3 regions of the Mesorhizobium sp. M0174 genome follow, and region 1 is predicted to be linked to each of the others. Evidence: riboswitches for the same ligand, from Rfam matches in the RefSeq annotation. Region 1 holds a riboswitch; each other region holds the start of a gene.
What was found. Region 1 has a riboswitch for cobalamin ahead of metE (5-methyltetrahydropteroyltriglutamate--homocysteine S-methyltransferase). Riboswitches for the same ligand answer to the same signal wherever they lie in the genome.

Region 1 (3,269 bases):
GGTGTGTGCCCGACGCCATCTTGTGGACGAGCTTGGCCGCCTGCACCCGGTTGTATTCCGGCTTGCGGTCCGCCTGGGCGGTCCGCCGCGATGGCTATCTCCATGTCAATCGGCGCCGAACTTTGACTGCCCGCTGCTTTTGATGAATTTGGCGAGGTCCCGCGCATAATCACTCTTGGTCTTCTCCTTGAGGCCCTGTGTCGCGAACTTGTGGTCCAGCAGGGCAAACAGGTCCAAGTCCCCTTCCGCCTGTGGCGCTGGCTTGCCCTCACCGCCCGCGGCTTCCCAATTGGGGACCGCTTCTGCGCGCTGCACCGTGGCGATTGTCCGCCCAAGACGCATCACAAGATCGAACGCCAAACCGTGCGCGTGCACGACGATTTGCCGCTCAGGCCTCATTTGGACAGGACTTGAGCTGGCCCGGTGGTTTGAGCCGGGTTACCTTGAGCCGGTGGGCTGCGAACAAGCAGTTCGAGACATTGGCCTCGATCACTTCGCAACACGCCGCTGCGCCTGGCCTCGGTGTGCTCCCCCCGAAATCGTTGTGTCATATCACCGAGGGCATCACGGCCAACAGCTTCCACATGGGCAACAGCCTCGCCATTGAGCCGAATATGGTCGCGAGCAGATCACCAACGAAGCGGTCGGAACCTCGGAGCCGAAGTTCGACGCCGAGGTGGTTCGCATGATGCGCTAAGCAGCACCACGGCGCTTGCCGGTATGTTTGCTGCCGGCAGCCGACGAACTCCTATCCTCCTGGACAAGGGCGCCGTGCGTCATTGCTTTGATTTACCGGCCGCTCAAGGCTTCCACAGTTTTCGCTTTCGAGGCGACCTTTGGAACATGCCAACGGAAATTTAACATAACGACATAAACATTTCTTTATGCGACGTTGACAAAGAAGCGAACTGCTGTAATTGTCTCCCGCGTCGTGGTTCTCCGTACGGCGCTGCCGCAGCGGAGCTAAGAGGGAAGCCGGTGCGATGCCGGCGCTGCCCCCGCAACTGTTAGCGGCGAGCCAACCCCACTCATGTCACTGAGGCGAATAGCCTTGGGAAGACGGGTAGAGGCTATGACCCCGCGAGCCAGGAGACCTGCCACGGCGAATTACGTCCACGGGCGGGGTGTCTCGGTGGCCGCTGCAGCCTGGCGTTCGTGCCGGCCTGCTAGCGCCTTCCTTGTCACCGACGCCCCAACCATCGGGGTCTGGCATGACTGTCTCTCAGCAAATTCCTGTAGCAACGCTCGGCGTGCCCCGTTTCGGTCGTCGGCGAGAACTGAAATTCGCGCTTGAAAGCTACTGGTCCGGAAAATCGTCCGCTGCCGACCTTCTCACGACCGCGAAGGCGCTCCGTGCCGCTAGCTGGGAGGAGCAGCACGATCGCGGCGTGTCGAAAATACCGTCGAACGACTTCTCGCTCTACGACCATGTGCTCGACACCGCAGCCATGGTCGGCGCCGTTCCATCCCGTTACGGCTGGAATAGCGGCGAGGTTCCACTTGACATCTACTTCGCAATGGCGCGCGGCAACCAAGGTCAGACGGAGGATTGTGGGCACGGTGGTCACCAGCATGCGGCTCATCGGCCTGGCGTAACCGCGATGGAAATGACCAAGTGGTTTGACACCAACTATCACTACATTGTGCCGGAACTCAACGATGATCAGACGTTCGCCCTCTCGTCGACGAAACCGGTCGATTACTTCATCGAGGCTAAAGCTCTCGGCGTTCACACACGCCCAGTCATCCTTGGACCGATCACCTTCCTCAAGCTGGCGAAATCGCCTGCCGAAGGATTCGATCCCATCGCGCTCCTGCCCCGGCTGCTGCCCGTCTACGAGCAACTCCTGCAGAGGCTGAAGCTGTCTGGAGCCGACTGGGTGCAGATCGATGAGCCAGCGCTTGTCCTCGATCTGAACCCGAACGAACGAGCTGCGTTCGAATTCGCCTATGGCCAGCTGTCGAAAGCCGCGCCCGAGCTGAAGATCATGCTGGCTACCTATTTCGGGCCGCTGGGAGACAATCTCGAAACCGCGGTTTCTCTGCCCCTGGCCGGGCTGCATATTGATCTCGTGCGCGCTCCCGAGCAGCTGGAAACGGTGGGTCGGCTCGCACCGAAGGATCTGGTGCTCTCGCTTGGCTTGATCGATGGCCGCAACGTCTGGCGTGCGAACCTGCCCGCCATTCTCGACCGCATCAAACCGATCGTCGCCGGCTGGCCCTTGGACCGCGTCGAGATCGCGCCTTCTTGCTCGATGCTGCATGTGCCGATCGACCTCCGCATGGAGACGGAACTCGACGCGGACATCAGGTCGTGGCTCGCCTTCGCGGCCCAGAAGACCGACGAGTTGGTGTTGCTTGCCCGGGCCCTGTCCCAAGGCAGGGATGCGGTGGCAGGCGCGTTGAAAGCGTCTGCCGAGGCTGCCGCCACTCGCGTGACATCCACGAAGATCCATGACCCGCTGGTTGAGGGGCGGATCGCCAGCATTGACGACAGCATGAAGCGACGAGAGAGCGCTTTTGCCGAGCGCTCCAGAGTCCAGGCCGGCACGCTCGGGCTGCCGCCGTTCCCGACGACGACCATCGGGTCCTTCCCGCAGACGCCGCAGGTACGCAGGGTGCGGGCCGCTCATGCGAAGGACCAGCTGAGCTATGTCGACTACGAGACCTTCCTGAAGAAGGAGATCGAGGCTGCAATTCGCTGGCAGGAAGAGATCGGGCTGGACGTGCTGGTGCACGGTGAGTTCGAACGAAACGACATGGTACAGCATTTCGGCGAGCAGCTGTCCGGCTTCGCCTTCACTCAGCATGCCTGGGTGCAGAGCTATGGGTCGCGTTACGTGCGCCCCCCCATCATCTTCGGCGACGTATCGAGGCCCAATCCGATGACGCTGCGCTGGTGGCAATTCGCCCAGTCGCTTACGGAAAACCCTGTGAAGGGAATGCTCACAGGCCCAGTGACCATTCTCAACTGGTCTTTTGTTCGCGACGACGTACCCCGCTCCGAGGCATGCCGCCAGATCGCGCTTGCGATCCGCGACGAAGTGACGGATCTCGAATGGTCCGGCGCAAGGATGATCCAGATCGATGAGGCCGCGTTTCGTGAAGGATTGCCACTGCGCAAGTCTGACTGGAAAGACTATCTCGACTGGGCTGTCGAATGCTTCCGGATCGCCTCAACGGGTGTAAAGGACGCGACTCAAATCCATACCCACATGTGCTATTCGGAGTTCAACGAGATCATCGACGCGATCGCTGAAATGGATGCG
Region 2 (3,269 bases), on a different contig from region 1:
CCGGCATCATCAGGATACCCGCATTGATGAAGGAAAAAATCTCACTTCGCATGGCCCGCCGCATCGCGCTGGCGGCACAGGGATTCAATGACCCCCGACCCGCCGGTACACCCGACCGCCGACATCTGGCCCGCGTGCTTGCCCGTACCGGCCTGCTGCAGATCGATTCCGTCAGCGCCGTGGTGCGCGCCCACTACATGCCGCTCTATTCGCGGCTTGGCCCCTACAAGCTGGCGCTGCTCGACGACGCCGCCATAACGCGCAAGCGCATGGTCTTTGAATATTGGGCGCACGAAGCCTCCTTCCTGCCGGTCGAGACCTATCCGCTGATGCGCTGGCGCATGCAGCGGGCCGAGCGCGGCGAGGAAATGTACAGCGGACTGGCCAAATGGGGCCGCGAGCACGCCGCCTATATCGAAGACATCTATCGCGAGGTCGCCGAACGAGGCCCGATCGCGGCGTCGGCTTTCGAAGGCCAGAAGGGTTCGGGCGGCTGGTGGGGCTGGAGCCATGCCAAGCACGCCTTCGAATGGCTGTTCTGGGCCGGCCGCATCACCACCGCGCATCGCCGCGGCTTCGAACGGTTCTACGATCTGCCGGAGCGCGTACTGCCGCCCGCGATACTCGCTCTACCGGTTCCCTGCCCCGAGGACGCCCACCGCGAATTGCTGCGCATCTCCGCCCGCGCCCATGGCGTCGCCACGGCAGGCGACCTGCGCGACTATTTCCGCCTCTCGCCCGCCGATATTAAGGGCCGCATCGAGGAGCTGGTCGAGGCTGGCGAGCTGTTGCCGGTGAGCGTCGACGGCTGGAGCAAAACAGCCTATCTCCACAAGAACGTCCGTTTGCCGCGCAGGATCGAGGCGCGCGCCTTGCTTGCGCCGTTCGATCCCGTGGTCTTCGAGCGGTCGCGCACCGAGCGATTGTTCGACTTCCACTACCGCATCGAGATCTACACGCCGGCCGAAAAGCGCCGGTATGGCTATTATGTGCTGCCGTTCCTGCTCGGCGACAGCCTCGTCGGGCGCGTCGACCTCAGGGCCGACCGTCCGGCCGGCGTATTGCGCGTCCATGCCGCCTATGCGGAGCCCGGCGCCCCGCCACAAACCGCTGCCGAACTCTTCGAGGAATTGAAGCAGATGCAGGGCTGGCTCGGGCTTGAGCGCATCGAGGTGACGGCTGCCGGCGACCTTGGCCGGCCGCTCGCAGATATCGCCGCGTCATAGACGTGCGTTGACACGACTGCCTCCACAAGCCTAAATCCGTTCCAGACGGTCCCCTGCCCGCAACGGCAGGGGCCAAGAGGGAATGCGGTGCGAAATCTCGATTTCAAATCCGCGGCTGTCCCCGCAACTGTAAGCGACGAGCCAAGGCCGAAAACCACTGGGATATTCCCGGGAAGGCGGCACCAAGGCGATGACCCGCGAGCCAGGAGACCTGCCGTCTAGGACATAAGAATCCGATCGCCTGGCGGGTTTTCCGGGCAAGGAGCCTGATTTGGAACGCGACAGCAGTTTTTCGGCTGAGACAGCGGATTTATTGTCCGGCCCTGACGATTCCCTGGCCGGCGTTACCGTCATCGTCTGCTCTTCCTGCCGTGACGAGACCGGTTCGGACGCTCATCCCCGCGCCGGCGAACTGCTCGCCGAGGACACGCGCCGCGCCGCTTCCGGCGAAAACATCAAAATCCGCACCGTCGAATGCCTCGGCAATTGCAAGCGCCGGCTCAGCGCCGCCATGCTGCGCGGCGGCTGCTGGAGTTACGTCTTCGGCGACCAGACCGCGACCAGCGGCGCCGATCTCGTGACCGGCGCAAAGCTGTTCGCCACCTCGACGGATGGGCTCATTCCGTGGCGCGGCCGTCCCGATTGTCTGAAGCGCGGTCTGGTTGCCCGCATCCCTCCCCTCGACCTTTTGAAGGACTTGATATGACCGCTGCCTCCCTTTCGCGCGTCCCCTGCACCGTCGTTACCGGCTTTCTCGGCGCCGGCAAGACGACATTGATCCGCCATTTGCTCGAAAACGCCAAAGGCAAGCGGCTGGCCATCATCGTCAACGAGTTCGGCGACATCGGCATCGACGGCGAGATCCTGAAGGGCTGCGGCATCGACACCTGCCCCGAGGAAAACATTGTCGAGCTGGCCAATGGCTGCATCTGCTGCACCGTCGCCGACGATTTCGTCCCGGCGCTCGACCAGATCCTGTCGCTGATGCCGAGGGTCGACCATATCCTGATCGAGACGTCCGGGCTGGCCCTGCCCAAGCCGCTGGTCCAGGCCTTCCAGTGGCCGTCGGTCAAGAGCCGGGTGACCGTCGATGGCGTTATCGCCGTCGTCGACGGACCGGCGCTGGCTGATGGCCGCGTCGCCAACGACATGGACGCCCTGCAGGCGCAGCGCACGCAGGACGAGACGCTCGAACACGACGATCCGGTCGAGGAAGTATTCGAGGACCAGCTCGCTTGCGCCGACCTGATCATCCTGTCGAAGAGCGACCTGATGGACGCAGCCGGCTCGGCCCGTGCCAATGCCGTCATCGGCAAGCATGTTGCGCGGGCGGTGAAGATCGTGCCGACTTCGCAAGGCAAGGTCGATCCGTCGGTGCTGCTCGGCCTCGGCCTCGCCGTCGAGGACGACATCGAGAACCGCAAGACCCATCACGACGACGAGCTCGACCACGAACATGACGATTTTGACTCGTTCGTCATCGACATCGCGTCCGTGTCCAACCCGGACGAGCTCGCACAACGCGTCGCCACGGCGGCGGCGGAGGAAAACGTGTTGCGCGTCAAGGGCTTCGTCGAGGTTGGCGGCAAGCCGATGCGGCTCCTGCTGCAGGCCGTCGGCCCGCGCGTCAACCATTATTACGACCGCGCCTGGACGGCTGAAGACGATCGCCGCTCGCGCCTTGTCGTCATCGGCCTGAAAGGGCTGAACCGCCCGGCGATAGAGCGTATCCTCGCCGGCTGACCCCAGGTACGAGCCGCGATGCACATCCTCACCACCACATCCGCCTCGCTCGACGATCTCGCCGAGCCTGTCGATCTCAGGCAAACGCCTGCGGATGTCGTGGCCCTGTCCTTCACCGACAGCGACCTGGCCGGGCTGGCGGCGGCGTGGAAGGCGGATGCGGACCGCCTGCCCTCGATGCGGCTCGCCGCCTTGCGCGACCTGCGCCATCCGATGTCCGTCGACCTCTGGACCGAGAGCGTCGCCCGCCACGCCAAGGTCATTCTGGTCCGCATTCTCGGCGGCTACGAGTGGTGGCGC
Region 3 (3,269 bases), on a different contig from region 1:
TCAACCTTTACATCATGGACCATATCCGCAAGACCGATTTCATGCAGGCCGAGTCGCTGCGCATGGCGTGGTCGATGCTTGCCTGGACCACCGGGCCGACCCTCGGAATTTACCTCTACACGCGTTTCGGCATCTATGCCGCGCATGGCGCGGTGGCCGTCTTCGCCATGGCTTTACTGGCGCTGTTCTGGACTTACCGGCTTGGCGATAACCCGTCGATCCGCCCCGGCAAGACGCGGCCGGTCAATCCGCTGGCCAATATCGGCCGCTTCGTCGCGCAGCCAAGGCTGAGGCTGGCCTGGCTGATCGCTTTCGGCCGCTCCTGCTTCTGGACGACGTTCTTCGTCTATGGGCCGCTGTTCATGGTGATCACCGGCGAGGGCAAGCTCGCCGGCGGCCTCTTGGTTTCGGCCGGCAATGCGCTTTTGTTCATGGCCATCTTCTGGGGCAGGGCAGGAAAGCGTTTCGGCGGCCGGCGCACCATGACGTTCGCCTATTTCGCGATGTCGGCAACGCTGCTGGCGGCCGGCGCCGTCGGCGAGGCCGCACCGCTCATCACCGGCGCCTTGCTGCTTTGCGGTGCCTTCTTCACCATCGCGCTCGATGCGCTGGGCTCGACCGCCTTCATGCGCTCGGTGCGCTCGTATGAGCGGGCACAGATGGCGGCGGTCTACCGCACCTATCTCGACTTTTCCGAGCTGACGCCGCCGCTGGTCTATTCCGTGGTGCTGGCGTTCTTCGGCCTGGGCGCGGTTTTCGCGACACTCGGCCTGCTGGCGGCGATCTGCGGCTTCGTCACCTGGCGCTATCTGCCCAAATCGCTTTGATGTTCGAGCGCCGCATGGCGCTCGAACACCCAATTGTGGAAGCGGTGCAGTGCCGCATCGAACGCAGGCCGTTCTGTTTGACCGCGCAGATCGCGACGTCTGCGGCGCCAGTTCTCCGGTTTGGCGAGGCGGCGCATTCGCCACACGATCCGGCGGAATTTGGTTTGCCGGGCGCGGCGATTCTGCCTATAGTCGCTGATGTCGTCGGTTCCGTTTGGAACCAAGAGGGAATGCGGTGCGGGCGAAATTGTTTGCCCAATGCCGTGGCTGCCCCCGCAACTGTGTGCGGTAGTCCTCTCCATATGCCACTGAAGGTTCGCCTTCGGGAAGGTGGGGAAGGGTGCTGATCCGCGAGCCAGGAGACCTGCCGGCGACAGGAAACTGACTTCTATGCCCTCGGGTGGAGGGCGAAAGGACAAGACATGAATACCGCTTCCGTTTCGCTCGGCGCTTCCGCCTCCTCGCAGTCGCGTCTCATGCAGCTGGCGCTTGCTGCATTCCTCGGCATTTTCGTCATGGGCTTTGTCGGCTTCTCGCATATCGATGCGGTCCATAATGCCGCGCATGACTATCGCCACTCGATGGGCTTTCCCTGCCACTGACAAGGGGCTGACATCATGACACTGTTTCGCAACGTCGTGTTCATCGCGGCGATCGCAGGGCTTGTGGCCGGCGTCGTTCTCGCCTGCATGCAGGCCTACGCCACCGTGCCGCTCATCCTGAAAGCGGAAGTCTACGAACAGGCCGGCGGCGGCCATGACCATGCCGCGGCACCTGCGGCACCGGCCGAAAACGCAGCGGGCACGATGGCTATGAGCAGCGCCGCGCCGGCACCGGCTGAAGCAATGGCTCCGGCTGAAGACGAAGGCTGGGCGCCGGCCGACGGCTTCGAGCGCTTTGGCTTCAGCGTCGTTGCCAATATCGTCACCGGCATTGGCTTCGCACTGGTCCTGGTCGCGGTTTCGGAATTCGCCGGCGGCATCGGCAATTGGCGCCAGGGCCTGTTCTGGGGGCTTGCCGGCTTTGCCGTGTTCACGCTGGCGCCCGGCCTCGGCCTGGCGCCGGAACTGCCGGCGATGCCGGCGGCCGACCTTGTCCAACGCCAGATCTGGTGGTGGGCAACAGTGGTGGCGACAGCGGCCGGTCTCGGCCTTATCGCCTTCCGCAGATCGCTGCCGCTGGCGATCCTTGCCGTGGCGTTGATCGTTGCGCCGCATATTGTCGGCGCGCCGCAGCCCGACAGTTTCGAGACGGCGATCCCGGAAGGCCTGCATCATCAGTTCGTGGTGGCGGTGACGCTGACCAATCTGGTGTTCTGGCTGGTGCTCGGTATGGTCGTCGGGCTGGTGCGCGGACGCTTCACCGGCGCGGCAACCAGCCTGCGCGACAGCTTTGCCTGACCGCGCTGCCGGGGCGCTGACCCTGGTCATCGGCGGTGCGCGCTCCGGCAAGAGCGCGCATGCCGAGAGGCTGGTGAGCGCCTGTCCGGCGCCGTGGAGCTATATCGCCACAGCGCAAGCCTATGACGAGGAGATGCGTCAGCGCATCGCGCTGCACCGCTCGCGGCGAGGCGATGGCTGGACGACCATCGAGGCGCCGCTCGACCTTGCCGGCGCGATCGAGGCACTGCCCGACGGCCAGCCGGTGCTGATCGACTGCCTGACGCTGTGGCTGACCAACCATATGCTGGCCGACCATGATGTCGAGGCCGAATGCCAAAGGCTGGCCGATGTGCTGTCGCGGCCGCGTGGCCCGTGGTTCGTGGTGTCCAACGAGGTCGGCCAGGGCATCGTGCCGGACAATGCGCTGGCAAGACGGTTTCGCGATGCCGCCGGCCGGCTGAACCAGGACGTCGCGGCGGTCGCCGGCACCGTGCTTTTGATGGTGGCGGGGCTGCCGCTCAAGGTGAAATGACATGGCTGATACTATCGATCCCAAGACCATTGAACAGGGGGACGAGGAACGCCACCGCGCCAAGATGGCCAAGCGCAAGGCGGTGCAGGACGCCGAGGTTGCAGCCAAGACGGTCGAGAAGGGGCTGTTGATCGTCAACACCGGGCCGGGCAAGGGCAAGACCACGGCCGCCTTCGGTCTGGCGCTCAGGATGCTCGGCTACGGCAAGCGTGTCGGCGTCGTCCAGTTCATCAAGGGCAAATGGCACACCGGCGAGAAGGACGCCTTTGCCGCCTTCGGCGACCGTGTCCTCTGGCACGCCATGGGCGAGGGCTTTACGTGGGAGACGCAGGACCTGAAACGCGACATCGCGGCGGCCGAGGCCGCCTGGGCGAAGGCGCTCGAGCTGATGGCCGAGCCGTCGATCAGCCTGGTGGTGCTCGACGAGTTGAACATCGCGCTGCGTTACGACTATCTCGACCTCGAAAAGGTGGTCGCGGCGCTGAAGTCACGCCGCGAAGGCCTGCATATCGTCGTCACCGGCCGCAA

Region 2: it holds a riboswitch for cobalamin, as region 1 does, so the genes downstream of both, NKJ13_RS08350 (DUF1636 family protein) here and metE (5-methyltetrahydropteroyltriglutamate--homocysteine S-methyltransferase) in region 1, are expected to answer to the same signal.
Region 3: it holds a riboswitch for cobalamin, as region 1 does, so the genes downstream of both, NKJ13_RS07680 (CbtB domain-containing protein) here and metE (5-methyltetrahydropteroyltriglutamate--homocysteine S-methyltransferase) in region 1, are expected to answer to the same signal.

What each region holds. Positions count from the first base shown of each region.
Region 1 covers NZ_JAMYTB010000020.1:53,865-57,133, forward strand. Annotated here, with positions in the region: gene NKJ13_RS25845 (hypothetical protein) at 106-360, opposite strand; cobalamin riboswitch at 916-1,116, shown strand; gene metE (5-methyltetrahydropteroyltriglutamate--homocysteine S-methyltransferase) at 1,212-3,269, shown strand, end outside.
Region 2 covers NZ_JAMYTB010000003.1:367,223-370,491, forward strand. Annotated here, with positions in the region: gene NKJ13_RS08345 (winged helix-turn-helix domain-containing protein) at 27-1,226, shown strand; cobalamin riboswitch at 1,256-1,459, shown strand; gene NKJ13_RS08350 (DUF1636 family protein) at 1,498-1,932, shown strand; gene cobW (cobalamin biosynthesis protein CobW) at 1,929-2,969, shown strand; gene NKJ13_RS08360 (cobaltochelatase subunit CobN) at 2,988-3,269, shown strand, end outside.
Region 3 covers NZ_JAMYTB010000003.1:265,266-268,534, reverse strand. Annotated here, with positions in the region: gene NKJ13_RS07685 (MFS transporter) at 1-827, shown strand, start outside; cobalamin riboswitch at 1,016-1,213, shown strand; gene NKJ13_RS07680 (CbtB domain-containing protein) at 1,250-1,429, shown strand; gene NKJ13_RS07675 (CbtA family protein) at 1,445-2,227, shown strand; gene cobU (bifunctional adenosylcobinamide kinase/adenosylcobinamide-phosphate guanylyltransferase) at 2,220-2,741, shown strand; gene cobO (cob(I)yrinic acid a,c-diamide adenosyltransferase) at 2,743-3,269, shown strand, end outside.